DNA from 2 places in the Shewanella decolorationis genome. Region 2 is predicted to be linked to the other one. Evidence: predicted binding sites of a transcription regulator. Region 2 holds the regulator's gene; the other holds the start of a gene.
What was found. The regulator LexA, encoded in region 2, represses DNA repair genes until DNA is damaged. The targets are predictions, from matches to a motif close to TACTGTATNNNNATACAGTA.

Region 1 (15,796 bases), 340 kb from region 2:
GTAACTTGATGATGGAACAGTTAATGAGCCTAGACAAGGTTGCCTATATTCGTTTTGCCTCGGTTTATCGCGCCTTTGAAGACGTCTCCGAATTTGGTGAGGCGATTGCGAAACTGCAAAAGTAACATGGGTTATCTTAGGTTAGCGCTTAGGTTAGCGCCTCGTTATGCGCCGCATTCGGGCACGCTTCCTCAAGATTTCATAGGGTTTATATGAATTGGTCAGAACTCGATAACCAGATGATGAGCCGAGCCATACAACTGGCTCGCAAAGGATTTTATACCACTCGCCCCAATCCCAGTGTGGGCTGCGTTATCGTAAAAGATAATCAGATTGTCGGTGAAGGTCATCATCAAAAAGCCGGCGAGCCCCACGCCGAGGTGCATGCACTGCGCATGGCTGGCGAGCTTGCCCGTGGCGCGACCGCCTATGTCACCTTAGAGCCTTGCAGCCATTATGGTCGTACGCCGCCCTGCGCCTTGGCGTTGATCAACATAGGTGTAAAACGTGTGGTGGTGGCGGTTGAAGATCCCAATCCGCAGGTCGGTGGTCGCGGTATTCAAATGCTGCGCGATGCGGGCATTCAAGTGGATGTCGGTTTACATCGCGACCAAGCTTACGCTTTAAATCTTGGTTTTATGAAGCGCATGGAGTCGGGTCTACCTTGGGTGACGGTAAAGCTTGCCGCGAGTCTCGATGGTAAAACCGCATTATCCAACGGTGTCTCTAAGTGGATTACAGGCCCCGAAGCTCGCCGCGATGTGCAGCGCTTACGTTTGCGCGCCTGCGCACTGGTCACTGGGATTGAAACCGTACTGGCCGATGACCCTTCGCTCAATGTGCGCTACTCAGAGCTTGGCAGTCTTAGCTCGCAATTGAGTGAGGCGCAAATTTTACAGCCGCTGCGGGTGATTTTAGATAGTCGTTGCCGCTTGCCGATTACGGCAGCCTTGCTTGCGATTGAATCGCCGATTTTATTAGTCTCAACTGAGCCTTACTCACCAGCCTTTGTGGCGCAGTTGCCGGCCCATGTGACTTGTCTTCAATTACCGGCGATTGATGGTCGAATCTCGCTACCCGAACTCTTAAGCTATTTAGGCAAAAGCTGTAATCAGGTGCTTATCGAAGCGGGTGCGACCTTAGCGGGTGCTTTTATCGACGTGGGATTAGCCGATGAGTTAGTACTGTATCAAGCGATGAAAATCCTTGGAGCACAAGGACGTAATCTACTCGAATTACCCGATTATCAAATGATGGCCGATATTCCGACCCTCAAACTGGTCGATGAGCGTAAAGTGGGCGCGGATATGCGTTTTACCTTGAGGCTCGAGTCCAATCCATCTCTAGCAAATAAGTGAGTTAGCCATGTTTACTGGGATTATTGAGGCCGTTGGCACGCTGCGAAAGCTTGAACGTAAGGGCGATGATATTCGTTTAACGGTCGCCAGTGGCAAACTGGATTTAAGCGATGTGCGTTTAGGCGACAGTATCGCCACCAACGGTGTATGTTTGACTGTGGTGCAACAATTAGCCGATGGCTATGTGGCGGATGTGTCGGCTGAAACTGTCAGTCTCACAGGTTTTGCAAACTATAAAGTGGGTACTAAGGTCAATCTTGAAAAAGCCGTTACCCCGACAACTCGCCTTGGCGGGCATATGGTGAGCGGCCATGTGGATGGCATTGCCACCGTAGAGCAGCGTCTTGCTCGTGGTCAAGCGATTGAGTTTTGGTTAGCGGCGCCAACTGAGCTGGCGCGCTATATCGCCCATAAAGGTTCTATCACCATCGATGGCGTGAGCCTGACGGTAAACGAGGTCGATGGACACCGTTTTCGTTTAACCATAGTGCCTCATACGGCGGGTGAAACCACACTGGTAGATTTGAAAGCCGGCGATAAGGTGAATATTGAAGTGGATTTAATCGCCCGCTATTTAGAGCGTTTAATGCGCTTTGATACTAAAGAAACCCAAGGCGGTGGGGTGACCATGGAAATGTTAGCCCGTGCTGGCTTTGTGCGTTAGGGCACTGGCACTTAGCTCACTTAGGTATAGAATTTCATAACAACAGTAAAATCATAAAGGTCCTACAATGGCGCTGCACAGTATAGAAGAGATCATCGAGGATATTCGTCAAGGCAAAATGGTTATTTTGATGGATGACGAAGACAGAGAAAACGAAGGCGACCTGATTATGGCGGCCGAGTTGGTGACGCCTGAAGCGATTAACTTTATGGCGAAATACGGCCGTGGGCTCATCTGCCAAACCATGACTAAAGCCCGTTGCCAGCAGTTAAACCTGCCCTTGATGGTGACTAACAATAATGCGCAGTTCTCGACTAACTTTACGGTATCGATTGAAGCGGCAGAAGGCGTAACCACCGGGATTTCGGCCCACGATCGCGCGGTGACGGTGAAAGCAGCCGTGGCTAAAGATGCCAAGGCATCGGATTTAGTTCAGCCTGGTCATATCTTCCCATTAATGGCGCAGGACGGCGGCGTGTTAACCCGCGCTGGTCACACTGAAGCAGGCTGTGATTTAGCCCGTTTAGCGGGGCTTGAACCATCAGGGGTGATTGTTGAGATCCTCAATGAAGACGGTACTATGGCTCGCCGCCCTGATTTAGAGATTTTCTCTGAAAAACATGGCATTAAAATCGGCACTATTGCGGCCCTGATTGAATACCGTAACACCAAAGAAACGACCGTTGTGCGTGAAGCCAAATGCAAACTGCCAACCCGTTTTGGTGAGTTCGATATGGTGACCTTTAGGGATACTATCGACAATCAATTACACTTTGCTTTAGTGAAAGGCGAGGTGAAGCCTGACTGTTTAGTGCGGGTACATTTACAGAATACGTTTAACGATCTACTTCACTCTGAGCGCGATCAGCAGCGTAGCTGGCCGCTTGAAAAAGCCATGGCGCGGATTTCTGCCGAAGGTGGAGTGTTGGTGCTGCTGGGCAATCAAGAGCATACCTGTGAAATTCTCGCTAAAGTCAAAGCCTTTGAAGCGGAAGATCAAGGTCAGGCTCCCGCTCCTGCAAAATGGCAAGGCACTTCACGCCGCGTGGGTGTGGGCTCGCAAATCCTTGCCAGCCTTGGAGTAACTAAAATGCGACTCTTAAGTTCGCCTAAGCGTTACCATTCACTCTCAGGCTTTGGTCTTGAAGTGACCGAATACGTGGCGGAGTAACAGGCTAAGCTTAATTAGATGTTGCACTAAGGTAAAATTAACCATTTCTATCATTTGCATAAGGCTGTAGGCGTTTGACTGTGGTATCATGTCGCCACTTTTCGCCCAAGCTGGGTGCTTTAGCTAAATTAGGTAAGAAAATGAACGTAGTTCAAGGTAATATCGAAGCGAAGAATGCCAAAGTTGCGATTGTAATTTCGCGTTTTAACAGCTTTTTAGTTGAGAGCCTGCTTGAAGGTGCACTTGACACGCTGAAACGTTTTGGCCAAGTCAGTGATGAAAACATCACTGTTGTCCGTGTACCTGGTGCGGTTGAGTTACCGCTGGCTGCACGTCGTGTTGCTGCAAGTGGTAAGTTTGACGGTATCATCGCACTTGGTGCTGTGATCCGTGGTGGTACACCTCATTTTGATTTTGTTGCAGGTGAATGTAACAAAGGTCTAGCTCAAATCGCATTAGAGTTCGATCTGCCCGTTGCCTTCGGTGTATTGACGACAGATACCATTGAACAAGCCATTGAGCGTTCAGGTACTAAAGTGGGTAACAAGGGCGGCGAAGCTGCACTAAGCCTGCTTGAAATGGTCAATGTTCTGCAACAGCTTGAACAACAGTTGTAATAGTAGGAAACATAATGAAGCCTTCTGAGCGCCGCAAGGCCCGCCGTTTAGCCGTACAAGCCATTTATTCATGGCAACTAAGCGGGAATAATATTGCCGATGTCGAGCACGAGTTTTTAACTGAACAGAGCCTCGACGGTGTTGATGTAGCTTATTTTCGTGAGCTATTTGCAGGCGTAGCAACTAAGAAAACCCAACTGGATGAGTTGTTCATTCCACACTTAGACCGCCCCATTGATGAGGTGTCGCCAGTGGAGAAGGCCATAGTTCGCTTAGCGGCATATGAGCTGACTTTCCGTAAAGATGTGCCGTTCAAAGTCGCGATTAACGAGGCGATTGAACTGGCTAAAGCTTTCGGTGCGGATGAAAGCCATAAGTTTGTTAATGGATTACTCGACAAACTGGTTGCACGTAAGTAATAAGGACAAACGGTATCTTAGGATACCGTTTTTCATTGCTAACAAAGGTGGCCGATGTGAGTCGCGCCAAACTGTACAGTGAAAGAATTCCAACTTATTGAATGTTATTTCAATCACCGCGGCCCAACGCGCCGTGATGTCAAATTGAGTATTGGTGACGATTGCGCCCTAGTGCAGCCCGCCGAAAACAAGTCGATCGCCATCTCCTGCGATACCTTAGTCGAAAACGTTCACTTCTTCCCCGATATCCCCCCTCAAGCTTTAGGTTACAAAGCCTTAGCCGTGAATCTTTCTGATTTAGCGGCCATGGGTGCTGAGCCTGCTTGGATGACGCTTGCGCTTACTTTGCCAGAGGTTAACGAAGCCTGGCTGAGTGGTTTTAGTGAGGGACTTTTCGAAGCGGCTGAGTATTACGGCATTGCCCTTATTGGCGGCGATACTACTCGCGGCCCTAGAGCCATTAATATTACCGTGCATGGCCAAGTGCCGCAGGGTAAGGCATTGACTCGTCACGGTGCAAAAGCGGGTGACTGGATTTATGTGACCGGTACGCTAGGCGATTCAGCATTAGGGCTGGATTTGATCCGCGGTGTGCAACATGCACGTGCGGAGCATAAAGAGTTCTTAATTAATCGCCATTATCGTCCGACGCCTCGAGTGTTAGCGGGTCAGTCATTACGATCTTTAGCATCCAGTGCTATCGACTTATCCGACGGTTTTATCTCCGACATTGGCCATATCCTCAAAGCATCGCAGGTAGGCGCGGTTGTGGATGTGGGCACGATTCCGTTGTCCCGCGCGATGCAAGATACCGTGAGCGAAGAGCATGCCTTAGGTTATGCGCTAACGGGGGGCGAGGATTATGAACTGCTCTTTACCGTGCCAGAGGCACAAAAAGGTGCGTTAGAAACAGCACTGAGTCACGCAGGAACTAAGTTTGTGCGGGTTGGGCAAATCTGTGCGGGCAGTAAACTTAAGTTGCAACTCAATGGTGAGCCGTTTACGCCGCCATATCATGGCTTTGAGCACTTTTAATGAAGTTGTTATCCCAAGATCAGGCGCTGTCGCGCCTGTCTCTTAAAAATCCGATCCATTTTTTAGCATTAGGCTTTGGCAGCGGTTTAGCGGCTAAGGCGCCCGGCACCTTTGGTACCTTGGCGGCCGTCCCGCTCTATTTGTTGTTGGCGCAATTGCCCTTGAGTTGGTATTTAGCCGTGACCTTAGTGTGCGTACTCGCGGGGATTTATATCTGTGATAAGGCTGCGAAGGACATGGGCGTACATGACCATGGTGCAATTGTTTGGGATGAAGTCGCAGGTCTATTAATCACTATGATTGCGGCGCCAGCCGGAGTGCTCTGGTTAATTGCTGGTTTTGTGCTTTTTCGTCTCTTTGACATCATCAAGCCGTGGCCAATCCGTTGGCTCGATGCCAAGGTCGAAGGCGGTTTTGGCATTATGATCGACGATGTACTGGCAGGGATTTTCGCTCTCGTTTGTTTGCAAGTGATTGTCCTTATTAGCCAATAATCTCTTTTTGGTTATTCATCTAGGGCTTGTTGACGTTTCGAGATTAGATTTTCTTCGTTCTGGCAAGCACTTGCTCACGAAACGAGGAATGATGTGTCGTGATTCTACTCAAATGATGAGCGGCTCTTATGACAGAAAGTAAGAGCAAGGGCTGCCAGACGAATCCTTCGGGCAGCATTTGGCTGGCGTTTCTGCCGCGTTATCGTCCGTTTATGTAGAATAACTACACAGTACGGACGTTGCCTTGCATAAACGCCAGCCAAATTGCTGCAAAAAACTGAAACGTCAACACGCCCTAGTTAACTCAAACTAAAGTTCGTTACCCTATAAATGCCAATGCCTTATCTGATGTAGATAAGGCATTGGTTATGACGTGGAATATTTGGCTTAGTGTATTCTTACTGTAATAATTCTCGTGCATTAGCGAGAGTGTTAGCAGTAATTGTATCGCCACCAAGAAGTCTGGCTAATTCTTGGATACGTTGCTCCCTATCCAAAGGCATCATAGTGGTTTCTGTACTTCCCGCCTTGTTGAATTTGTTCACAAACATATGCTGGTGACCATTACCTGCAACTTGCGGCAAATGGGTCACACACAATACTTGGGTCGATTCGCCAAGGCTGCGTAGCATACGTCCAACTACAGCAGCAGTAGGGCCCGATATACCCACATCGACTTCGTCGAAAATGAGTGTCGGTGTGGCAACCTTTTTCGCGGTAATCACTTGAATACCAAGGCCTATACGTGACAATTCGCCGCCTGAGGCAACCCTAGATATAGGTTGTAACGGCTGACCTGGGTTGGTGGTAACCATAAACTCAATATTATCGCTGCCGTTCATCGACATGATCTCTGGGTTGAAATTCACTTCAATGGTGAACTTACCCTTAGGCATATTGAGTTCGTGGATGGATTGAGTCACTAACTTATCCAGCTCTTTTGCATAACGGGCGCGGCTCTGACTCAGCTTTTGTGCGTTAGCGAGGTAGGCCACTTTACTGGCCTCCACTTGGCGTTGAATATCTTCTAGCTTATTTTCATCATCATCGAGTGTGGTGAGTTCGGCCCTGAGGGCGAGATGATGCTCGGCTAATTTTTCTGGGCTGACATGGTGCTTACGGGCCAGTTGCATGGCTTTAGAGAGCCTTTCCTCTAAATAAGCAAAATGCGCGGGGTCGAGTTCAAGTTTACTTAGGTAGTGCTGCAATTCGCCAGCGCTCTCTTGCACTTGAATAAGCGCTTCGTTCAGCATAGTGCTGACATTGGTTAATGCGGGGTCATAGCTTTGCAAATTCTCTGCAAGGCTGACGGCTTTATTCAGCAGTGACTCGATATTGCTCTCTTCACCATCTGTGAGTAAAAACAGGCTGGCTTGGCAGCTATCGACCAATTCGGTACCGTTTGCGAGACGTTTGTGCTCCTGTTCAATCTCTTCAAACTCTCCCACCTTAAGATCAAACTCATCTAACTCTTCAACTTGATATTGCACCAGTTGTTTACGGGCGATACGTTCCTGCTGGGAGGCTTCTAATTGCTTGAGTTCGGCTTCGATTTGTTTACAGCGCTGATAGCTTGCCGCCACTGCGTCTATCAGTAGTCTGTGATTGGCGTAGCTATCGAGTAAGGTGAGCTGGTGTTCACTCTTTAACATGGCATGATGGGCGTGTTGGCCATGGATCCCTACAAGTAATTGCCCCAGTAATTTTAACTGAGTCAAAGGAACGGGATTGCCATTGATATAGGCGCGTGAGCGGCCGTCACTGCCAATGGTTCGACGCAGAATACACTCATCATCGAGTTCGAGATCGTTATCCTCGAGCCAGCGTTTTGCCAGAGGCACATCCTCGAGTGAAAATCGGGCACTGACTTCGGTTTTGCTCGCGCCAGGGCGAACACTGCTGGCATCGGCACGGTTACCTAGGCACAAGCCAAGGGCGTCGATGGCAATAGATTTACCCGCGCCAGTCTCACCGGTAATGCTGGTCATACCGGGGCGAAAGTCCAGTTCAAGGAAACGTACGATAGCGAAATTGTTGATGCTGAGTTGGCAAAGCATAGTGAGTTCCTGTCGAAAAACTTACCAAATCACTGTATTGATAAACAGTATATACTGAATTTATATACAGTAAAGTAACTTTGGGTGAATATTCGACATGTCGCTTTGTTATAAAATCTAATTAGTTGTTTATGAATAGATTTTAACAAGTTGTTCCAGAATGGGTAGGCTGAAAAAGGTCACTATAGTGCCAAAGAGTATCCCTTGGGCACTGCTGGAGGCCTGGGTGTTATAGCGTTGGGCCAAAAGATAGACGCTTGCCGCCGTGGGCAAGGCGCTAAGTATGACACCCATAACGAGGTAGTCACCGGTGACACCCAAGCCTTTTAACATGAAGTAAACCAAGGCGGGTTGCAGAATAAGTTTAAACAGGTTGATAAGGCTGAGTTCGATAAAGTTTGTCAGGCTAAAGACCTTGCTATCTTTTTGGTAGCGCATGGCTTTCGCCAATACCATGCCGACGGCAAAGAGGGCACAGGGACTGGACGTATTGCCTATCTGCTGGATCATCATTGCCAAACCGGAGGGGAGAGTTATCCCTAATGCCGAAATAGCCACACCAATAAAGCAACCGATTACAATTGGGTTTTTCACCACGGCTAGCAGCATGATCACCGCGGCGTGATGTTGTCGCTGTTTATTGGTGGCGAGTTCTAGCGAGACCAAGGCCACGGCAAACATGAGCACGGACAATAAACTGGCAATCGCAGCGGCAACTAAGGCGCTTTGTTGCTGGGGAAATAAGATGATAAGGAGTGGAATACCGATAAATGCGGTATTACCAAAAGTCGCATTTAAGGCGCGCACGGCGGCAATTGCATGTTGTTTAGGATTAACCAGTAGGGAGATGCTAATACAAATGAGGTAAATCACCAGCATGGCGGCACTGTATCCGGCAATAAATCTCCATTGCAGAATGTCTTCAATCGGCTGCTGTGCCAGTGCTATCAATAGGATGGCAGGAAACGCAATATAGTAAACATATTGATTGAGTACTTGGTCTGTTTCTACTGGGAGAAAGCGCAGTTTTTGCACAAGTGTGCCCAGTAGCATGATCCCGAAGACGGCAAACAGAGGGGTTAAAATGGTCATGACCCTCACTCATCCTTTTGTGTTGCTTATCCCACGAGATAGCCTTAGTGATGCTTGATTTCATTCAAGCCGTCAAGGCGAAGTCGGCTGGGATGTTATTTCAGCGAATTAATGATAATCGGCGCTAGCGCAGTAAATTTGTTAGCAAAATAGCATAGCATTCTCCCTAAGAGCTATTGCGCTATGGTCGTAGAAATGAATAATTCTACGTTTAAAACACAATGAGTTAGTGCGCGTTATGGATGCTGGCACTGACATAAATGATAGGGATTGAAAATGGCTGATGATGTAGGCGGCGAGCTACAGTTAATTTATCTGTTTGTGCATTTAGTGAATGCGGGGAGTTTTTCCCAAGCGGCTAAAGAGCTCGACATGCCCATCGCCACAGTGAGTCGCAAGCTGGCCAAGCTTGAGGAAAAGCTAGATAAGCAATTGTTTATGCGTAGCACCCGTAAGCTGCGATTAACCGAAGAAGGTCTAGCATTATTCCAACGTTATCAGAGTGTCATTGCCCAATTTGATGAACTCAGCGGTGTCGGAAGTGATAAACCCGAAGGGACATTGCGGATTGCGGCGCCGATTTCGATTATTTCCATCATTTTTATCCGTGCACTGAACGAGTTTGGGCGTTTATATCCCGATATTCGCCTACATATTTCCCAAAGCAATGAGTTGGTGGATTTAATTGATAAAGGGATTGATGTGGCGATAGTGGGCGGTGCCCAGCCCGATTCCTCTTGGGTGTCGAGTACCTTAGGCGAGCTTGATTATTGTTTGTTTGCGACGCCAGAATATTTAGCCTCGGCGCCTAAGTTAACCCATCCCGATGATCTTGAAGCGCATCAGTTAATTAAGGTGTGGCCACTGTTTAACTGGCACTTAAAGCACCCGAATGGCGAGTCGTTTTATTTTAATGGCCCGACAAAGCTTACGCTCACTGATTTGCACGGGGCGATTCAGGCGACACTCGATCACGGCGGTATACTCTATGGCCCTGAATTATTTGTAAAACAGCAGATTAAAGAGGGAAAGTTAAAAGTGCTTTTGCCCGAATGGATAGGTGAACAGCGCAGAATATCGATTCTGTATCATCAGCGAAGTCAGCAGCCGCTAAAGGTAAAAGTGTTTATCGAGTTTATGCAGTCTAAGGCGCCCGAGCTGTTTTCGATGGCGTAAGCTCGTTAGCGTTTGCGTGGTTTTAGCGGATTTTTACTCATGGAGTTTTGGGTCTGTTTCGCCTCTTGAAGGCTAGCGCGGGTGGCGGGCACAATCCCCAGTTCAAGGTAGTAACTGACTAAACGGCGCAGTTCAAACAAAGAGCCAATACGGCTCTGCTCACCTATGGTGAGTTTCCAGGTATCGGTGCGGCCTTCGCTATTGGTTAAGATAAATCCTTGGTAAACGAGTTTTCTCATATTGAATGGATGCCTAGCTAAGTCCTATCCCCTCGTGCAGTATTCCCCAGTATAAGATGCTACCTAAAAGCCAAGTCTCTTAGGTAGCCTGTTCCTATTTAGGCCACGCTAATGCCGATATTCGATACACCGGCTTCGATAATCTCTTTGCGTAAACCTTTCACCAACTCGGCGGTGATCTTAGGATTTTCTTCGATGATTTCCAGCAGCGTATTTTGCAGTTCGCGCTCTTCTTCCATCACTTCATGGGCGAAGACGTAGTCATCTAAGGCATCATCGGTTAAATCCACATCGCTGATAGTCTCGATATAGTTCGCCACAGTGCTTGAGGATAACTTGCTAATATTGGTGATATCTTCTTCAAGGTTGGTCTGAATCGCACCAAGTAATGTCGAGAGCGCAACTACGGCGTCCATCGCTGGGTATACGCCATAGCTATCAAAATCGGCAGGTTCTGGGGTGTTATCTTCTAAGCGTTGCAGATGCACATCGATGTTGAATTTTAGCTTGTTGTCGTACTGGGATTGCCAAAGAAGATCGAGCACAGTGCTTAATACCGCAGGATCGCCAAACTCACAAACCTCTGAAAACAATTGGTAATTTGGTAACATTCGTTGGCAAAGAGCAATGGCAAAGAGTTTTTTCTGTGGTAGTTCTAGCGCTTTTAAACGCTTAAAGAAGCCCGTTTTTTTGGTCATCTGTTATTTCCGCTGATAGCTGTGATAGCACTTGTTTTGCCGCCGATTCTACCTTAGTTAGCTCATCAAGTAACTCTAGTATTTCCGGTTCGAGATCTTCGACGCGGGCATCACGTTTCAATGCCGATTCAATCTCTTGGCATAATCGCTGTGTGGTTGGCACACCGCAATAGCAACTGGCACCGTGAAGTTTGTGAACGGTTGTCAGCATACTCGCTTGATCGTTCTGACTCAGCGCCGTCTCAATAGCCGAGACAGTTTGAGGCAAGGAATCCAATAGCATGCGCAGCATATCTAAAGCTAAATCCGACTTATGGTTAGCTTGGGTTAAGCAAAGATCCCAGTTGAGGGTATGTAAATCGAAATGGGTGAACTTGGGCCGAGTGATCCAGCGGTTTATCTCCGCTTTGAGGGCGGCTTCATCGATAGGCTTAGGCAAATAACCATCCATACCGCTACCTAATATCAGCTCACGTTCCTCTGCTATCGCGTGGGCGGTCACGGCAATAATGGGTGTATTGCGGTTCATCGACCCTTGGCGAATTTGCTTAGTCGCGCTGATGCCGTCGGTGCCCGGCATTTGGATATCCATAAAGATAAGGTCAAAGGTGCGATTCTTGGCTTGTTTGACTGCTTCTTCACCGCTGTTAACGGCGATAACGGTTGTGACTAGTTCATTGAGCAAGGTTTCAATCAGTTTTAGATTGGCAAAGTTATCATCCACCGCCAATACGGTGAGGGATTGGCGTGCAGCAGGTACAGCAATCGCCACGGGAGGTAAAATGTCATATTCCATCGGTGGATACAGCATATTGCGCGCCAGTTGGTGTTCGCTTACGGGCAGTGACAATACTACATCGGCATTGGGGCGAATAAACTGGCTGAGCATATCTTGTTCTTGGCAATCGAACAGTACGATTAAACAATCCGTCTTACCCTTAGCTTGGTTTAAGGTACCGAGCAATTGGTTAGAATTGCTAAATCCATGGCAGCTCAATAACACATAATCGAACTGATGCTCAGTGGTCGAGAGCGTCGTTAACAAGCTTGGAATGTGTTGATGGTGGGTTACTTTTGTATCCCACTGTTTTAGCTGACGACTAATTACTGAATGGGTGAGGACTCTGGGCTCATAAAACAGCACTGTCTTGTCTTTGAGTTTTTCAAGGGGGAGCGAATCGCCAATCTGGAATTGACCTAGGCCTAATGGTAGGGTGAACCAGAAGTTCGAGCCCTTATCCACCGAAGAAGTAAAGCCAATTTGGCCGCCCATTTGATTGACGAGGCGCTTAGTGATGACTAGCCCTAGCCCTGTTCCGCCAAAGCGGCGAGAAATCGAGGAGTCTGCTTGGCCAAAGGCTTGGAACAGGAAATCCTGTTGGTTTTCATCAATTCCAATGCCGGTATCAATCACATCACAGCGTAGCACCACTTGATCATCGGTCTGGTTTTGTAACTCTAACTTGACTAATACGCTGCCCGAATCGGTAAACTTGATGGCATTGCCCACTAAATTATTGATAATCTGACAAACACGCATCGCATCGCCGTTAACATTGTCGGGGACATTGGGCGCAATATCGACGACCAATTCCAGCCCTTTGGCCTGTGCGCTACCTGATATTAGGGTGATGGTTTCACCTAGGGTTTCCCTAAGGCCGAATGGCATGTTTTCTAACACCATTTTGCCTGCTTCGAGTTTCGAGAAGTCGAGAATATCGTTGATAATTGCCAGCAGGTTAGTGGCGCTACGTTCGATGGTATTAATGTAATCGACTTGGCTTGAGTGCAGCGGGGTTTTAACGAGTTGACGGGCAAAGCCTATCACGCCGTTTAATGGTGTGCGCAGCTCGTGGGACATGTTCGCCAAGAACTCCGACTTAATCCGACTGGCCTCCAGCGCGCGTTTTTTCGCTAAGTCGAGCTCGACGTTTTGGATCTCAATCTGCTCTAAGGTTTCCCGTAGATCCGAAGTTGCCTGATCGATATTTTGCTGCATTTCATCGTGATATTCCGATAGTGAGCCCGCCATGGCGTTAATACCGCGTTTAAGCAAATCCAGCTCACCGATAAGATTGCCCTCAAGCCTAGCATCGAGTTTACCCTCACGGATTTTGGCGACCACCCGCACCATTTCTGTAATCGGCTGGGTAACGTTTTTAACCAGACGAAAGGTAAACAACAGGTTTAATTGCACCCCAATCAAGACGATAATAAAGGCGGCCACGGCGGCCCTGTGTTGTTCGAGCAGCGCGCGTTCTTTATTGATAATCACCGAAATATAGCCAAGCAATTCGCCATTATCGGTTTGGATATCAAAATTCACGGGCGCCCCCGCCGCAGTTGGCGCGGTGGCAAAAATCGGTGTGCGTAGGATAAGGCTGTCGCCCACATGTTCGATTTCGGTTTTGTGCAGATTGGTCAGCGCCTCTTTATAGCGCATGATTTCGAAATCTTTGTGGTAATGCGATGTGACAAACAGTTGATTTTGAATGTCAAAAATAGCGATAGATTTAACGAGCGTGGATTTATTCAGTTGGGCTGCGGCAAGGAGCCGTTTGGTCGCTTCCCTGTCATTGCTCACAAGTCCCACTTCACTGGCAATTGCCAGTGGCTCGATAATATTGCTGCCCTGTTCAATCAGCGTATCTTCGAGTTCATAGAAGCGATTTATGGTAAAGTAGCTGCCCAGCAGAATACCGACTAAGATCGTCGGCGCAAGCGCAAGCACCAGAACCCAGGAACGTAAGCTGTATTTGGTCATGTTGTTGACAGGGTTCATAGCCGCAGCGCAGTTTCCTAAATTCTAGGGACGATATAATTTTATAAGACTGCCAGAAAAAGGGCGGTCTTTACCAGTTTTTTATTGATTTAGAGGCCGAAATGGCACAATTTTTTAAAGCAAAACCAAATAGTTCCAAGCAATTGTCTGCGAAGCAATCCTTTAGCGTGCACCAGCTCGATCATCTAGGGGCTGGTATAGCACAACATCAGGGAAAAGTCGTATTTATCCCTGGCGCCTTGCCTAGTGAAACCGTGCAAGCGCAGCTAACCGAACAAAAGAAAAATTACGCCCGTGCCAAGCTGATTAAAGTCGAGACGCCAAGCACTGAGCGGGTTTCGCCCTTATGTCCCCATTACCAAAGCTGTGGTGGCTGTGATTTACAGCATATGTCATTAGCAGGCCAGCGTGAGCATAAGTCGGCGGCTCTGGTGGATATTATGGCAAAATTTGCTGGCGCCGAAGGCAAATCAGTGCCCGCATTAACGGGCGAAGGTTGGCACTATCGTCGCCGCGCCCGCCTTGCGACCCTATTTGATAAAAATACCAAGCAGTTGAGCCTAGGGTTTCGTGCCTCAAGCAGCAATCAAGTCGTGTCTATTGATACCTGTTTAGTCTTGGCGAAACCCTTAGCGGATTTAATCGCGCCATTTGCTAAGTTGCTTAATCAACTGGCGGCGAAATCGAGCCTTGGGCATGTAGAATTGATTGATGCCGACAATGGTCATTTTGCGGTAATTAGGATCACTAAATCCTTAAACGATAAGGATATGGGCAAGCTTGCGCAGTTTGCCGAGCAGCACCAAATCCATATTTGTTTGCAGGATAACAACGGTGAGTTCCATGGCGTCAATGGCACGCTGTTATTGCCTGTTTACCAGTTGCTCGATGATAAAGCCGATGCAACCCCTGTGAGCTTAACCTTTACCCCAGGCAACTTTGTGCAAGTCAACGCGCAAATTAACAAGGCCATGGTGGCGCAGGCGTTAGACTGGTTAGCACCGCAGCCGGGTGAGCGCATTCTCGATCTCTTCTGTGGTATGGGGAACTTCAGTTTGCCTTTAGCTAAACTGGGTGCCGAAGTGATTGGGGTTGAAGGGGTGCCAGAAATGGTCAGTCAAGCCCGTGAAAACGCGGCGGCGAATGGCTTGAGCAATTTAACCTTTTACCATGGCGACTTAAGTGCCGATTTATCCTGTGAGCCTTGGATGGGCAAGATTGATAAATTGCTACTCGACCCTGCGCGCGCGGGGGCGTTTGAGAGTTTGCAATGGCTTAAGAAGATGAAACCCCGCCAAGTGGTGTATGTCTCTTGTAATCCGGCGAGCTTGGCCCGCGACAGTGCGGTGTTACTCGAACGTGGTTACAAGTTACAAAAGTTAGGCTTAATCGATATGTTCCCGCAGACACATCATATCGAAGCCATGGCGTTTTTTGAGCTTGCAAAATAAGTCTTGCAGGCTGGGCAAGGTTGCTTCACTTGCCCGCGTTATTCGAGTGTAAAGTAAGCAAAGCGTTTGAATAACGTAAAAAATGTGAAGTTTCGTCTCGTTGGGTTTGACAAGTCCGTGCCAATGCTGAAGATAGGAGTGCCGAGGTGGTGCCACTTTTCTCTGAGCACGAATAAGGAAACAAATTAAGATGGTCTCTGTTCGCGAAGCGCACTTTAATGATCCCGATTTTCATCTTGAAGAGTGGGTGGCTCGCTATGTTAGTCATGTCGATGAGGCGCAAACCTTGCTCGCCCTGATTGAGCAGGTCGATGCTTTACCCGCTAAGAGTCCTGCCGCGAAAAGAGAACTGCTCGAACGTGCCCGAGAGATGATTGAAATCCTCGCGCCGCTGAATATGGATATCGAGACACTACAAGCGGCCATCCTGTTTGTGGTGTTTGATGCGGGCTTATTAAACGAAGAAGCGATCAAAGAAAAGTTTGGTGAGCCGCTGGCGCGGTTAGTCGCCAGCGTGGTGACCATGAATGCCATTGGCGCGTT
Region 2 (15,796 bases):
ATGTAAATTGAGACGACAGCTTAAGCTGTTGTAATACCATGTAGAGCGCAACGCTAAAGGCGGTGATATCCGCACATACTGAGGCGAGTGCGGCTCCTTTAACGTCCCAGCCAAATCCTATTACAAACAGTACATCGAGGATAATATTGGCTACGTTGGCGAAGATAAGCTGCCACATGGCCGCCTTGGGTTGTTGTCTGCCAAGGAGCCAGCCCAACATGACTAAATTGAGCAGGGCGAATGGCGTCGACCAAACGCGGACTTGAAAATATTCTCGGCAATAACGCTCCACCTCGACACTCGCCTCGGAGAGGCTAAGCGCTAAATTCAGTATCGGGATCTGCAATAGGATCACCGCGATACCCAGTCCTGTCGCCAACATGGCGCCTTGAACCAGCAATTTTAATTGGGCGTTAAGATCATTTGCGCCATAGGCCTGTGCGACCAATCCCGTGGTCGCCATCCGTAAAAAGCCTAATAACCAAATGATTAATGTGATAATCGTTGACCCGAGTGCAACGCCCCCTAAATAATAGGCGTCACTTAAATGCCCGATGACAGCCGTATCGACTAATCCCAACAGCGGAACCGTGATATTGGAGAGGATCATCGGCAGGGCAAGCGCGAGCAGCTGGCGATTCTTGGTGCCATTCAACAGGAGCGCGAGTGCGGTGAATTTTGCGGTAGTCATTGATTCAGAGGTATTCACATTATGGTTAAACGTGCGTTATTGGCACTCTTAGGGCTGATGACTTTCTCGGCCCATGCTGTGGTCATTTTACAGTATCACCATGTGTCAGAAAGCACACCGGCGGCGACGAGCGTCACGCCTGCACAATTTCGTGAGCAAATGCAGTTTCTGGCGGACGATGGATTTAAGGTTATCCCCTTATCCCAAGTGGTTGAGGCGATCAAAAACAAGCAAGATTTACCCGCCAAAACGGTGGCGATCACCTTCGATGATGGTTATCGCAGCATTGCGACCACAGCGCACCCTATCCTAAAGGAATTTGGCTTTCCCTACACCCTATTTGTGGCAATTGAGCCGATTAAACAAAAGTTTACCGAGATGATGACTTGGGAGGAGCTGATTAAACTCTCCAAGGAAGGGGCTGACATCGCTAACCACAGCTGGGCCCATGAGCATCTGATCCGCAAACTCGACAATGAATCCCAAAGCCAATGGCTAGCGCGAATTAAAGCCAATATTCAGGACACCGAAAACGCGATTCGTGAGGCGACGGGGCAGAACTTTAAAATGCTGGCCTATCCCTATGGCGAATACAATCAGGCGATTCAGGATATGTTGAGCGACAATGGCTTTGTCGCCTTTGGCCAGCAGTCTGGTGCGGCGGGGCCCTATTCGCCACTCACTGCGCTGCCGCGTTTCCCTGTAGCGGGGCAATATGCAGATCTAAAAAGCTTAAAAGCCAAGTTATACAGCCTCAATATGCCAGTGCTTGAGCAAACGCCTAGCGATCCTGAGCTTAAGGGCGGACATTGGCGCCCTGAACTTAAGGTTAAGCTCGATATGAGCGACATTTCCGCCAAGCAAGTCATGTGTTATATCCAAGGGCAAGGCGCTAAAACGCCGACTTGGAGCAGTGACAATGAATTTAGTATTCAAGCCGATTTAGCCTTACCCGCTGGTCGCTCACGCTACAATTGCACGGCGCCAAGCAAGACGCGCAATGGTTATTACTGGTTTTCGCAGGCATGGGTGAGACCCAAAGACGACGGCACTTGGGTTAAAGAGTAACACGTCAGCGGCGGCTATTTAGGTTTGTAGCTTTTGACGATTTTATCGAAGTCGCTGATCAAGGCGTCGTTAAGTACTTGAGGGGCTTTACCTAAGGCTGCGGTGGGTTTAAACACCGCAACCCGCGTGCCTTGGGGAGAAACCAGTACATAGCCAGCGCTATGATCGACTTGATAATTATCCCCTTCGCCGACCATGGCGTAGATCAGTCCTAGGCTGCGGGTGAGTGGGAAGATTTGGGCTTGCTCACCCGTCACCGCCTTAAACTCAGGATTAAAGAAATTCACATAGGTGAGGAGTTTATCTGGCGTGTCCCGTTTGGGATCAACGGATAAAAACACGATTTGAATGGGCGCAATTTTTTTCAGCTCAGGATAGGCTGCGGCGAGTTTGTTTAAGGTGGTCGGACAGACATCGGGGCAATAGGTAAAGCCGATAAAGAATAGACTCCATTGGTCCTTCAAATTCGCATTGGTAAAGGGTTTCTGCTGTTGATCGACAAGCTCAAAGGGCGCTAGCTCGAACGCCTCGGGAAACAAAAAACCGCTCTCTAACTCAACGGGCTTAGGTGGATTGAACTTCACTGCAAATAGTCCGCCCAATCCTATCAATAGAATTGCTATCACTAAGATCTTGTTGGAGATTCTTGTTTGCATATTTTGTCCTTTGACCATGCTCGCCCATCGCTCGTTGCACATTAAGCCCAAAGATAGTGGTCGAGCAGTAATGCCATGAATAACAACATTAAATGATAAATCGAAAAACGAAACACCTGCATCGCCAGCCCTTCGCTGTCCTGATACTTTAACTGCCACGCTTTATAAATAAATCCCGTGCTGAGTAAGCTTGAGCATACAAAGTAGAGTGGTCCACTCATCCCGACTAACACGGGCAATAGACAAGCAATCGCCAGCAAAATCGTATAGAGCAAGATACAGGTCTTAGTAAATTCTACCCCATGGGTCACGGGTAGCATGGGAATATCCACTTTGGCATATTCTGCGCGTCTGTGAATCGCCAGCGCCCAAAAATGCGGCGGCGTCCACAGGAATATGATGATGACGAGCAATAGCGCATGACCATGGAATTGATTTGTCACCGCCGTCCAACCCAAGAGCGGCGGCATCGCACCCGCTAAACCGCCAATGACAATGTTTTGTGGCGTGGCCCGTTTTAAATAGGCGGTATAAATCAAGGCGTAACCAATCAAGCTGGCAAAGGTGAGCCAAGCGGTGAGTGGATTAGTAAAAACATAGAGGATTACAAAACCTAGGCTGCCTAAGAGTGCCGCAAACAACAGCGCCCTCGTCGCAGAAACTCGGCCCTTGGGCAGTGGTCGGTTATAGGTGCGTGCCATCATGCCGTCGATTCGCCTATCAATCAGATGGTTCAAGGCGGCGGCCGATCCCGCCATCATAGCGATGCCGAGCAAGCCTGCCACTAAAGGTTTAACGGGCAGTATGGTGGGCATGGCTAAACACATGCCGACTAAGACGGTGAGCAGCATTAAGGCCACCACCTTAGGTTTGGTCATCTCGAAATAGGCACGCCAAGCCAAATGCACACTGGGGTGACTGCTGATAGAGAGTGGTTTTGCCATGATAAATCCCCCGATGATTAAGGTGCCCTGCGCCAAAGGAAATAGTTAATCGCGACTAATGTGAGTAATAACAAGGCCGCGCCGCCGTTGTGGGAAACGGCAATCCCCAGTGGTAAATGCATTACCACGTTTGAAATCCCTAAACTGACCTGCAGTATCACTAAGGCGACCAGCAACAGACTGAGTGCCTTGAGTTGCGTGCTGACAAATAATCGATAGGCAAGCAGCATTAACAGGCTGGCGGTAATAATGGCACCGATACGATGGGCAATATGGATAGTCATGCGCGCATGGTAATCCAGTACCCCAAATTCAAAGCTTGGGTGTTGCCCTTGGAAAGGGGAAAACGCATCGGCAATGGCGAGGTTATCCATCCAATTACCTTCACAAATCGGCAAAGCCGTGCAGGCGAGTGCCGCATAGTTGGAGGAGGTCCAGCCCCCTAGCATGATTTGACCTATCAGCACCAACAGACTCAGCAACGCCAGTTTCGGTAAGTGTTTACTCTGGCCGAGAAATTTAAGGCTTGAGCCTATCCGCGAACCATGGGCGCCATTAAATCCTGTGCTCGCAACACGCTGATTGTGAATATCAGCGGTTTCGAAAATCCGTCTCGGACGTGTTCGCAGATACAGCAATAGCAGGAGCGAGAGCAAGCTAAAGCCGCCAATTAAATGGGACATCACGACAATCGGCATTAATTTCATCGTCACAGTCCACATACCCAACGCTGCCTGAAAGATGATGAGTAACACTATGGTAAAGGGTAGCTTTTTTGGAGCTTGGGATGTTTTTAGGCAGAGGATAAAAACCAGTAACACTAGGATGCCCAAGGCGCCCGCGATATACCTGTGGATCATCTCGAGCCAGGCTTTTTCGGGATGGATATCGTGGTCGGGAAACAGGGTTTGGGCATGGGAGATCTCATGGTCGTGGGTGGGTACTTTGATATGGCCGTAACAACCGGGCCAATCTGGGCAGCCAAGTCCTGCGTCCGAGAGCCGAGTGTAAGCCCCCATTAAAATTACTAACAGGGTAAAGACTATGGTGATGCGTAGGAGCCAAGTCAGTTGCATTAGTCTACCCTCGATAGTTTTAATAGCTTACGCAGATCCGCGACCAAGGCTTTACCCTGAGCTAAATGTGCCGCCTTGCCTTGCACTTGGGGGTAACGCAGCACGAGTGCGCCGAGTGGATCGACAATAATCAGTTGCTGTTGGTCAAGCCAATGGCTTAGGCTTTGGCTGGCGGGCTGAGTGTTGAAGTTAAAGCTGCTTAATGCGCTTAAGTCACTGTCTGGGTTTACAAGAATAAGCGGTTCGACACGAGCCTGATCTGGCCCTAAGGCGGTATGGCTCTGACGCAGGATATACAAGCGCTCGCGGCAAGCTTCATCGCACTTTGCGGGCAATAAATACAGCAGTTGCCATTCTCTTGGCTGAGGATTGTTAAGGCCAAGACTGGTATAACTGGTTTCTGGGCTGATGAGCTCACCATGGTTGGTGGAGCCGCCTTGATACCAATGCATGCTTAGCACTAACTTAGCGATGACCACAGGCGCGATAAAGGCCAGTAGCAATAACCCCAATGCGCGGTATTTGGCTGTTTGTTGGGAGTCCATATTTGCTCCTCTTAATTGTCCCTAATGCTTTGTTTTATTGTTTTTTATTAAAATCTTGCTGGTATCTGTTACTCGGTCTTAGTCGCTTCCTTATCGGTTTGATGCCGTTGTCGTGATGTTTTGAGGTATTTCGCTCCTTGCCAACCCATCAGCCCAGCAAACACAGTTGCCATGGCAAACCATTGCAATGCATAACCCCAATGCTTTTGTGCCGAGAGGGGGAATGGTTGCCAAGGGTGGGGCAAGGCCTGCGCAGGTTGTAATTGGGGTAAGGCATCGGGTTGTAATACCGCGGGCAGGATGGGATGTCCTAACATTTGTGCCATCTCGGGTAGATTGAGATTTTGAAACCGAATCCGTTCACCTTGTTCCGTGGTGAAGGGTTCTGCTAATAAGTGATGGCTCAAGGGATTAATCTGTTTTTGGTAGAGGCGGCCTATAAGAGCCTGTTCACCGATCATGGGGCTGACTTCGGGCAAGGCATCTCGGTGGGATTTAGCTGCGATAAAGCCGAGTTCGAGTAACAGCCAAGGTTGCTCGCGATTATTTGCCAGATTTGCTGACGTTATTTGCAGTAATTGAAAGGCGAGATAGCCCACTTGCCCTTGATAGACCTGATTGTCGAGTAACCAGATTTGTGGATTAACGGGGCTGGCTTGAACCTCAAGGCGATAGCCAGTAACGCCGCCTTTAGCCAATTCAGCTATGAGCTGTTCAGGATTGAGTGCGGCAGCGGATTGTCTGGCCTCCATTTGTGCGAGCAGTTCGGTTTTTTCAGCGGCCCTGTCCATTTGCCACAAACCCAGCTTGACCAAAATAGTAAATACCACCACAGTCAATATCAGCAGTAACAACATTCCCCTATGCCGCCAAATATATCTTGGCAACCCAATTAATTTGGTCAGCAAAACATAAGGATAGCGTATGAACATCCCGTTCATTTTTAAGTGTGTTTTAGTACTGCTGTTACTGTTTATCATTTTTAACCTAGGCAGAGCCTTAATCATTATGGTTAAAGGTGACGATCAAACCGCTGATCACCCTGTGCCTATGAGTCGCTATTTGGGCCGTAGGGTGATGTTTTCTGTACTGGTTATCCTGCTTTTGCTGGTGGCTTTGGGAACTGGAATGCTTGGTCTCAATCCCACGCCTTAAGCTTTCAATTTATTGTTTCAATAAATCTTTAAAGCACATAAACAAAGATAAACAGGCAGAGCCAGACTACGTCGACAAAGTGCCAGTACCAACTGCCCGCTTGGAAGGCAAAATGCTTATCCGCACTAAAGTGGCCTTTTAACACTCTGAAAAACAAGACTAATAGGAATATAGTCCCCAAAGTGACATGCATGCCGTGGAAACCCGTCAGCAGGAAAAAGGTGTTGCCATACACGCCCGAGGTGAGCGTTAGCCCCATCTCATGGTAGGCATGGCTGTATTCCTCTGCCTGCAAAGCAAGGAAGCTAATTCCGAGCAAAATCGTGAGTCCCAACCAGAGGGTGATGGCCGAACGCTTACCCTTTTCTAAGCTGGTATGGGCGAAATGCAGCGTGACAGAGGAGGTTAGCAGCACAATGGTGTTGACTAGCGGTAGTCCATTCCATGGCATGGCTTCGGTTTTGGTGCCATCCGGCGTGGTGAGGAGTGGCCAAACAGCCTCGAAGTGTGGCCACAGGACTTCGTGGGTCATGGCATTGTTGGATGCGCCGCCGAGCCAAGGTACTGCGACCATGCGGGCGTAAAATAAGGCGCCGAAGAAGGCGGCAAAGAACATCACCTCGGAGAAGATAAACCAGCTCATGCCTTGGCGAAACGATCTGTCCATTTGATGGGAGTAAAGGCCCGTCATCGATTCCTGAATAACGGTTCTAAACCAGCCTACAAGCATAAATAAGATCACGGCTATGCCTGCTAGTAGAATATAGCCGCCACCGGAAGCGCCAGATTTGAGTTGATGAACAAAATGTCCTGCACCAAAGGCAATTAAAAACAAGCCGATAGCACCAACAATCGGCCAAGCACTCTGGGCGGGGACGTAGTAAGTCTCATGTTTAGTGGTCATTTTGCAGCTCCTTGCTCTATGGCAGACGCTAACTGCTTGTCGGTAATGTCGTAGAGGGTGTAAGAGAGGGTTAAGGTGTGGATCGACTCGGGCAATTGAGGGTCCACGAAGAAAATCAACGGCAGCTCAGCGCGACTCGCAGCCGCTAAGTGTTGTTGGTTAAAGCAAAAACATTCGGTTTTATTGAAATAAGCCGCACCTTGTCCGGGCGAAATAGAGGGAATCGCCTGGCCCACAGTCGCTCTATTCGAGACGTTTTGCGCCAGAAATGCCGTGTGAATGAGTTCGCCCGGATGCACTTCGAGCCGCTTAGTTTGAGGCTCAAATTTCCACGGCATCCCCGTCTGCACCTGCGAGATAAACTCGACCGTTACCACGCGGTTCTTATCTACAGTGATTGCCTGATAACTGCTGGCAGTATTAGAGGTTTTGCCATTAATACCCAGTTCTTCGCACAGCACATCGTAGAGCGGTACTAAGGCGAACCCAAAGCCAAACATCGCAAGGCAGCCCAACACTAGTAGGCTGATAAGCTTACGGTTTGACTTGATGTTGGGCTGATGGGGTTGGCCTTGCATGTTATTTCACCTCGGGTGGCGTGGTGAAAGAGTGGTAGGGTGCGGGGCTTGGTAGAGTCCACTCTAAGCCTTCACTGCCTTCCCAAGGTTTGGCGGGCGCCTTTTCACCACCCCGAATGCACTTAATCACCAGCACAAGGAAGATCAGCTGAGATAGCCCAAAAGCAAAACCCCCAATCGATACGATTTGGTTTACATCGGCAAATTGAATCGAGTAATCGGGAATGCGCCTTGGCATACCCGCAAGACCCAAGAAGTGCATCGGGAAAAACAACACGTTGACCGAAATCACCGAACACCAAAAATGCCACTGGCCGAGCTTTTCGCTGTACATATGTCCGGTCCATTTAGGCAGCCAGTAATAGGCCGCCGCCATGATGGAGAAAATCGCACCCGTGACCAACACATAGTGGAAGTGAGCCACCACAAAGTAAGTATCGTGGTATTGGAAGTCGGCTGGCGTGATGGCGAGCATCAAACCCGAGAAGCCGCCAATAGTGAACAGGATAATAAAGGCTACGGCGAACAACATTGGGGTTTCAAAACTTAGTGAGCCGCGCCACATGGTCGCTACCCAGTTAAACACTTTTACCCCTGTCGGCACGGCAATCAGCATAGTGCAGTACATAAAAAACAACTCGGCAAACACGGGCATACCGGTGGTGAACATATGGTGCGCCCACACGAGGAAGGACAGAATCGCAATACTCGCCGTGGCATACACCATGGATGAATAGCCGAACAATTTCTTGCGACTAAAGGCCGGAACTATGGCGGAGATAATGCCGAAGGACGGCAAAATCATGATGTAGACCTCGGGGTGACCGAAGAACCAGAAGATATGCTGGAACATCACAGGGTCGCCGCCGCCTGCTGCCTCGAAGAAGCTAGTACCGAAAAACTTATCGGTTAACACCATAGTGACGGCGCCCGCGAGTACGGGCATCACGGCGATCAGCAAGAAGGCGGTAATCAGCCAGGTCCAGACAAACAGCGGTAACTTCATCCATGTCATACCGGGGGCACGTAGGTTGACTATGGTTACGATCACGTTGATGGCACCCATGATCGAACTTATCCCCATGATATGAATAGAGAATACAAATAATGCTGTGCTATCAGGACTATAAGTGGTCGAGAGTGGTGCGTAGAAGGTCCAACCGAAGTTAGGGCCGCCGCCTTCCATAAACAGTGAGCTCAACAATATGGCAAAGGCGAAGGGGAGGATCCAAAAACTCCAGTTATTCATCCGTGGAAGCGCCATATCGGGCGCGCCAATCATCATCGGAATCAACCAGTTCGCTAAGCCTGTAAAGGCCGGCATCACGGCACCGAATACCATAATCAGCCCATGAACCGTGGTCATCTGATTAAAAAAGTTAGGTTCAACGAGTTGTAATCCTGGCTGGAAGAGTTCGGCGCGGATCACCATGGCCATAGCGCCACCAGTTAAAAACATAATAAAGCTAAACCATAAATACAGGGTGCCAATGTCCTTGTGGTTAGTGGTGAGTAACCAGCGCATGATGCCTTTAGGTGCACCGTGATGGTGTTCATCATGGGCGGCAATTTGATCTTGAGTCAGTGTGCTCATCTTAATCCCCTACTGTCCATGGCGAGCAATATCAGCGGGTTGCACTGTATCGCCAGTATTGTTGCCCCATGCATTGCGCTCATAGGTAATGATGGCGGCAAGCTGTTGTGGCGTGAGTTGTGTGCCAAATGCCTGCATCGCCGTGCCCGGTTTACCGTGCATCACAATGTCGATGTGATTGGCGACCGGCCCCGTTGCAATTGCGCTGCCAGCAAGGGCGGGAAAGGCGGGAGGCATACCTGCACCTGTTAGCTGGTGGCAGGCGGCGCAAATCGTGGCATAGGTTTTTTCCCCTTCGGCCATCAGTTCATCATGGCTAAGCGTGGGGAGACTCGCGGGGGCGACACTGGCGGCGGGTTCTGTCGCAGCCTCGGGCGCATCGGTGGTTGCAGGGGGCGGAGTCGTGGCTACTGGTTCGCTATTGGTGCCTCCGGATTTATGGGCGTCAACGTCTTTGGCTTGTACCGCATCCCCCGTGTTATTGCCCCACGCATTACGCTCATAGGTAATCACGGCGGCTATTTCTTGGGTCGTTAATTGTTTGCCAAAGGCTTGCATGGCCGTACCCGCTTTACCATTGAGCACGATTTCAAGATGGCCGCTCAGAGGCCCTGTCGCAATGGGGCTGCCTTTGAGGTGTGGGAATACCCCCTGTAAACCTTCACCGTTAGGTTGGTGACAGGCCGCGCAGTGACCAAGGTAAACTTGCTCACCCTGAGCCATTAGCTCTTCTTTCGTCAGTGTTTGCGATAAGGCGGCTTGTGCGGCTTGCGCTGCGGCATTGGCGGCTTGTTTTTGTTCTTCAACCCAAGCATCGAACTCGGCTTCGGGCAATGCTTGCACCACTATCGGCATAAAACCATGGTCTTTACCGCAAAGCTCGGCACATTGGCCACGGTAAATGCCGGGTTTGTCGATACGGGTCCACGCCTCGTTGATAAAACCTGGATTAGCGTCTTTTTTAACGGCAAAGGCGGGCATCCACCATGAGTGGATAACATCCTCTGAGGTCATCAAGAAACGGATTTTACGATTGATCGGCAGGACAAGGGGCTTATCTACTTCGAGTAAGTAATGTTCTCCTTTGGCCTCCGCGCCTTCGATTTGAGGCCTTGGGGTTGCGAGAATGCTGTAAAACTCAATATCTTGATCGAAGTAGCTATAATGCCATTTCCATTGGGAGCCAGTCACTTTGACTGTAAGATCGGCATTGCTGGGATCTTCCATAGCAATCAGAGTTTTTGTGGCGGGAATCGCCATTAAGATCAGAATGACAAAAGGAATGATCGTCCACGCGATTTCGACTTTTGTACTTTCATGGAAGTGAGACGCGACCGCGCCTTTGGATTTTCTGTGGTTGATCATGGCATAAATCATAATGCCGAACACCACTAAGCCTATGGCGCAGCAGATATACAGAATCGTCATGTGCAGGTGATATACCTTGCCACTGATTTCTGTTACGCCGGGGGTCATGTTGAACCGCATGTCCGATGCGGCCAACGGTGGGGCGAATAGCACCACGAGTAAACAATACAACCATTGCTTCACAAGACTTCTCCTCTGCCAATTGCGAATAGCAACTACAAAGAAGAGCAACACAGTAAGTCTCAACTCTATGCAAACTCTTCAGTTCCCAAAAAAGCTTTTTTGACTTCAACGTGCGTTGGCGGCTTACTTTTGATTAAGTATTGTTACTGCTGGTATTAGCCACACTGGCACATACTGCTGAATTAACTCATTTTCTCGACTTGTGTGGGCAAGAGATATTCGATAATTTGCCGATATTTCTGCCTAAACGGGCGATATATTATGCTCGCCTAAATCAACCATACTTGCTGTTTAAAAATTGATCAAGATCACTTCTTTTTCTAATTGTCTGAAAAATTGCCAAAAAAAGCCCCACATTCACAGGTGAGGCGGCTTTCAAGGCTAAATACGCAGTGCAAAAATTTTAATGAACAGAGCTAAAAAAACTACCTTGGGCAAAGTGAGCGGGCTGCTTGAGTGTCGCGTCCGCAGTCGAGTGATTTACGACACCTTCGAGCACTATTCCCATGGCGCGGGCGCTCTTGGCCACAATTTGCAAACGACGATTGTCACGGGCATCGAGTGAGTGGATCCAAGTAATTACTGCGCTTGAAGTGCCACTGGTTAATGCTTTTTCCATAGCCCACAGGGTTTCGACTTCATCTTTCGCATGGACTAAAAGTACGCGGTCCATACGCACGCCAGCGCTGGCCAGTAACTGCTTGTAGCCAATACTAGGTGGGTTGATGAGTACGACCCAGCGGCCTTGTTGGCTCAGTTGTGCTAACTGCTTGCTAAGTTGCATTAGCTCTTGGCGCCCTTTGCTCTCGGTAGGCATAGTGATGATAGGCGTATGCTGCCAGTCTGTATTGGTTTCGCGTACCGCATCGAGCCATAAACCGGGGTGACGCGGGGCATTACCTAGTAGTTTGTTCATAGCCAATCTCCATTGCGGATCACCCCTACGGCGAGCCCTTCTATTGTTAGACTTTGGAAACTTAAATCGACTTTAATTGGGGAGTAATCTTCATTCTCTGCATGTAGATAAACGAGATTCCCTTTCTTTTCAAAGCGTTTAACTGTTACATCATCGTCAACGCGAGCAACCACAACTTGGCCATTGCGCGCTTGCTGTACTTTATGAACGGCGAGCAGATCCCCTTCGAGGATACCGATGTTCTTCATACTGTCGCCTCTGACACGCAGTAAGAAATCGGCGGCAGGGTGGAACATGCTGGGGTCGACTTGGTAATACTGTTCGACATGCTCTTGAGCGAGGATAGGTTCGCCTGCCGCCACTTGGCCAATCAGTGGCAAGCCTGATTCGCTGTTATCTTCTTCCTCAACTGGGAGGCGGATCCCGCGGGAAGTGCCAGGCATGATCTCGATGCAGCCTTTTTTCGCCAATGCCTTAAGGTGTTCTTCGGCGGCATTTGCACTTTTAAAACCCAAACGTGTGGCGATTTCGGCCCGGGTGGGTGGCATGCCAGTCTCGGCAATATTACGTTTAATCAGCTCTAAAATTTCGGCTTGGCGTGGCGTCAACGGTCTCATGTTCTTTCCTGTTTTTCTATACAGTTACTGTTAGTATATACAGTATTATTCGTAGTGCAAGTATTAACCACTTTTTAACGCGATTGGAGAGTATTAGCGAATGTTCCCTAGAATCTGGTATTCTATGGGGCTAATGAACGTACTTACATTGCATAAGAATAATGCCTAAACAAGACTCTCTTTGGTTGAAATCATTACGCTGGATCCAAAAACACTTAGTGCACACTATTGTTGTGCCGCAGGATCCCTTTGCCGATCTGAATCTGGACGCCTCCAGACCGCTTGCTTATGTAATGAAAACAGAATCCTTGAGTGATATTGCTGCGTTAAGCGAGATCACTACTAAGCTGGGTTTGCCAAGCCCCTACGAGCCGCTCGTGGTCAATGGCGTTGTTGCGCCCCGCGTCGTTTGTCTCGAAGGGCGTAAGCCTTTGTTTGGCGAGCGTGCCAGCAATGAGCCATTCCTCGAATGTTTTATGCGTTTGTTGGCCGTCCATAAAGAAAAGCCTGAGTTAGATATTCAGCTGGTGCCTGTCAGCCTTTATTGGGGCCGTACTCCGGGTAAAGAAGACGACACCATGAAGGCGGCTGTGCTTGAGCGCGAGAACCCCACTTGGTTACGTAAGTGCTTGATGATCCTATTTTTAGGCCGCCACAACTTTGTTCAGTTTTCTAATGCGGTATCGCTGCGTTATATGGCCGACGAGCACGGCACCGACATGGGGATTGCCCACAAATTGGCGCGGGTAGCGAGAGTGCATTTCCGCCGTCAGCGCAAGGTGATGACGGGACCTGTGCTGCCTAATCGTCAGGCGTTATTCCACTCTCTGCTGAAATCAGAATCCTTACGCAAGGCGATTCAGGAAGAAGCGGCGAGTAAGAAGATTTCAGAAACCCAAGCTCGTGAAACAGCAATTGAATATCTTGATGAAATTGCAGCGAATTATTCCGACAGTCTAGTGCGTATTGCCGAGCGTTTCTTAACTTGGTTATGGAACAAGCTCTACAGCGGTATCAATATCAAAGGTGCCGAGCAAATCCGCCAGCTTCACCATGATGGTCACGAGATTGTGTATGTACCTTGCCATCGCAGCCATATGGATTACCTGCTGTTATCCTACATTCTGTATTACCAAGGCATGGTGCCACCGCATATTGCGGCGGGGATTAACCTAAACTTCTGGCCAGCAGGGCCGCTGTTCCGCCGTGGAGGGGCTTTCTTTATTCGCCGTAGTTTTAACGGCAATAAACTTTATACGGCCGTGTTCCGTGAATATCTCGATCAGCTGTTTGCTAAGGGATATTCGGTGGAGTATTTCTCTGAGGGGGGACGTTCTCGTACCGGTCGTCTATTGGCGCCTAAAACGGGCATGATCGCCATGACGATCAACAGTGTGCTGCGCGGCATCGAACGCCCAGTCACCTTAGTACCTGTGTACTTAGGTTACGATCACGTGATGGAAGTGGCGACCTATCACAAGGAGCTGAGTGGTAAGAAAAAACAGAAAGAATCTGTATGGCAAGTCTTTGGTGCTATTCGCAAATTAGGTAATTTTGGCCAAGGTTATGTCAACTTTGGTGAGCCGATTACACTGCAAAACTTCTTGAATGAAACGGCGCCTAACTGGCGCATTGAAGTGGCCGACGATCCTGAGCAAAAACCCACTTGGTTAACCCCAGCGGTGAACGTGTTAGCGAATCGTGTGATGACCCGCATTAACGATGCTGCTGCCGCCAGTTCAATTACCTTAACCAGCTTAGTGTTGCTGGCGTCGGAGCAAAATGCCCTTGAGCGTTGTTTACTCGAGCGTCAGTTAGATTTGTACCTAACTTTGCTTAAGCGTGTGCCTTACACTTCGTTTACTTCAGTGGCCGAAGGTGATGGCAAGCACTTAGTGCAGCAAGGATTAGAGCTGAATAAGTTCTCCATCAATGCCGATCCTCTGGGTGAGATAGTGTCGATTGATGAGAAACAAGCGATCTCAATGACTTACTATCGTAACAATATCATCCACTTGTTTATCATTCCGTCGTTAATTGCCAGCTGTTTAACCAACAATAAGCAGATTTCAAGAGCTCAGATTTTGGGAATTGTGAGTGACTTCTACCCGCTACTGAAGGCGGAGTTATTCATGGGTATCAAGGATCTGCCAAGCTATGTGAATCAAGTGCTGGATCTGTTTATTGAGCAGGGCTTAGTGCAGGAAAGCGATACGCTGTCGGTGGTGACTGAGCACACTAGCCAAATGTTGTTGCTGGCCGGAAGCGTTAGCGAGACTTTGCAACGCTATGCGATTATTTTCAATCTGCTGGCCCACAGACCTAAGATGGAGCGTTCGGATCTGGAGTCTGAAAGCCATCTGCTTGCCCAACGTTTAGGGGCACTGCATGGAATTACTGCACCAGAATTCTACGACAAGAAACTCTATAACACCTTGAGTGTTAAGCTTAAAGAGTTAGGCTATTTTTCCGAGAAGGAAGATAAATCCGACGTTGAGCGCATTCGCGATCAAGCCAATAGCTTACTTCGAGCCTCAGTGAGACAAACCATAGTGGCGAGTGTGACCGCGGAGCATATCGTTTAATGGCTAACCATATGAATGCGGCGAAGAATAAGCCGGTGGGTAAGTCTTTGCTCGGTGGTGCCATGATTATTGCCGGCACCACAGTCGGGGCGGGGATGTTTTCTTTGCCCGTTGTGGGCGCTGGCATGTGGTTTGGCTACTCGGTACTGATGTTACTCGGTATTTGGTTCTGTATGTTGATGTCGGGACTGTTACTGCTCGAAACCAATCTACATTTCGAGCCGGGGGCGAGTTTCGATACCTTGACCAAGGAAACCCTAGGTCAGTTTTGGCGGATCGTAAATGGGGTATCGATTGCCTTCGTGCTCTACATCTTAACCTACGCCTATATCAGTGGCGGCGGCTCGATTGTTAACCATAGCCTGCAGGGCATGGGGATTGAGTTACCCCAGAGTGTTGCCGGATTTGTGTTTGCGGTCGTATTGGCTTGTATCGTGTTGATCAGCACCAAGGCGGTGGATCGTATAACGACTATAATGCTCGGCGGGATGATCATCACTTTCTTCCTCGCGATTGGTAACTTACTGATCGAGATCGATGTGACTAAGTTGCTCGAACCGGATGGCAATCAAAGCTTTATGCCTTATCTGTGGGCGGCATTGCCCTTTGGTCTGGCAAGTTTTGGTTATCATGGCAACGTGCCGAGTCTGGTGAAGTACTATGGCAAAGATTCATCGACCATCATCAAAGCGATTTTCGTCGGCACTTTCATCGCGCTGATCATTTATGCCTGCTGGTTAGTCGCCACTATGGGCAACATTCCCCGCAGCCAGTTTAGTGAGATTATTGCCCAAGGCGGCAATATGGGCGTGTTAGTCGGCGCCTTGTCGAAAGTGATGGAAAGCAGCTGGTTAAACAGCATGTTAACCCTGTTTGCTAACTTAGCTGTGGCATCTTCTTTCCTCGGTGTGACCTT

Region 1: recN (DNA repair protein RecN) is a predicted target of LexA. The motif match lies at 7,868-7,887, and genes of this name have one in related genera.

Annotation. Positions count from the first base shown of each region.
Region 1 covers NZ_CP037898.1:4,145,743-4,161,538, reverse strand. The annotation lists gene nrdR (transcriptional regulator NrdR) at 1-125, shown strand, start outside; gene ribD (bifunctional diaminohydroxyphosphoribosylaminopyrimidine deaminase/5-amino-6-(5-phosphoribosylamino)uracil reductase RibD) at 213-1,358, shown strand; gene EYR25_RS18600 (riboflavin synthase) at 1,366-2,022, shown strand; gene ribBA (bifunctional 3,4-dihydroxy-2-butanone-4-phosphate synthase/GTP cyclohydrolase II) at 2,090-3,193, shown strand; gene ribH (6,7-dimethyl-8-ribityllumazine synthase) at 3,334-3,810, shown strand; gene nusB (transcription antitermination factor NusB) at 3,825-4,229, shown strand; gene thiL (thiamine-phosphate kinase) at 4,308-5,264, shown strand; gene EYR25_RS18575 (phosphatidylglycerophosphatase A family protein) at 5,264-5,758, shown strand; gene recN (DNA repair protein RecN) at 6,157-7,815, opposite strand; gene EYR25_RS18565 (AEC family transporter) at 7,945-8,907, opposite strand; gene lldR (LysR family transcriptional regulator LldR) at 9,184-10,083, shown strand; gene EYR25_RS18555 (DUF3319 domain-containing protein) at 10,089-10,322, opposite strand; gene EYR25_RS18550 (YjaG family protein) at 10,421-11,020, opposite strand; gene barA (two-component sensor histidine kinase BarA) at 10,995-13,802, opposite strand; gene rlmD (23S rRNA (uracil(1939)-C(5))-methyltransferase RlmD) at 13,904-15,253, shown strand; gene relA (GTP diphosphokinase) at 15,444-15,796, shown strand, end outside.
Region 2 covers NZ_CP037898.1:3,807,620-3,823,415, reverse strand. The annotation lists gene EYR25_RS17080 (MATE family efflux transporter) at 1-691, opposite strand, end outside; gene EYR25_RS17075 (polysaccharide deacetylase family protein) at 713-1,759, shown strand; gene EYR25_RS17070 (SCO family protein) at 1,774-2,403, opposite strand; gene cyoE (heme o synthase) at 2,457-3,359, opposite strand; gene EYR25_RS17060 (COX15/CtaA family protein) at 3,377-4,435, opposite strand; gene EYR25_RS17055 (hypothetical protein) at 4,435-4,980, opposite strand; gene EYR25_RS17050 (SURF1 family protein) at 5,049-5,960, opposite strand; gene EYR25_RS17045 (DUF2909 family protein) at 5,905-6,135, shown strand; gene EYR25_RS17040 (cytochrome c oxidase subunit 3) at 6,164-7,039, opposite strand; gene EYR25_RS17035 (cytochrome c oxidase assembly protein) at 7,036-7,617, opposite strand; gene ctaD (cytochrome c oxidase subunit I) at 7,619-9,211, opposite strand; gene coxB (cytochrome c oxidase subunit II) at 9,221-10,762, opposite strand; gene EYR25_RS17020 (cell division inhibitor SulA) at 11,166-11,678, opposite strand; gene lexA (transcriptional repressor LexA) at 11,675-12,295, opposite strand; gene plsB (glycerol-3-phosphate 1-O-acyltransferase PlsB) at 12,457-14,880, shown strand; gene mtr (tryptophan permease) at 14,880-15,796, shown strand, end outside.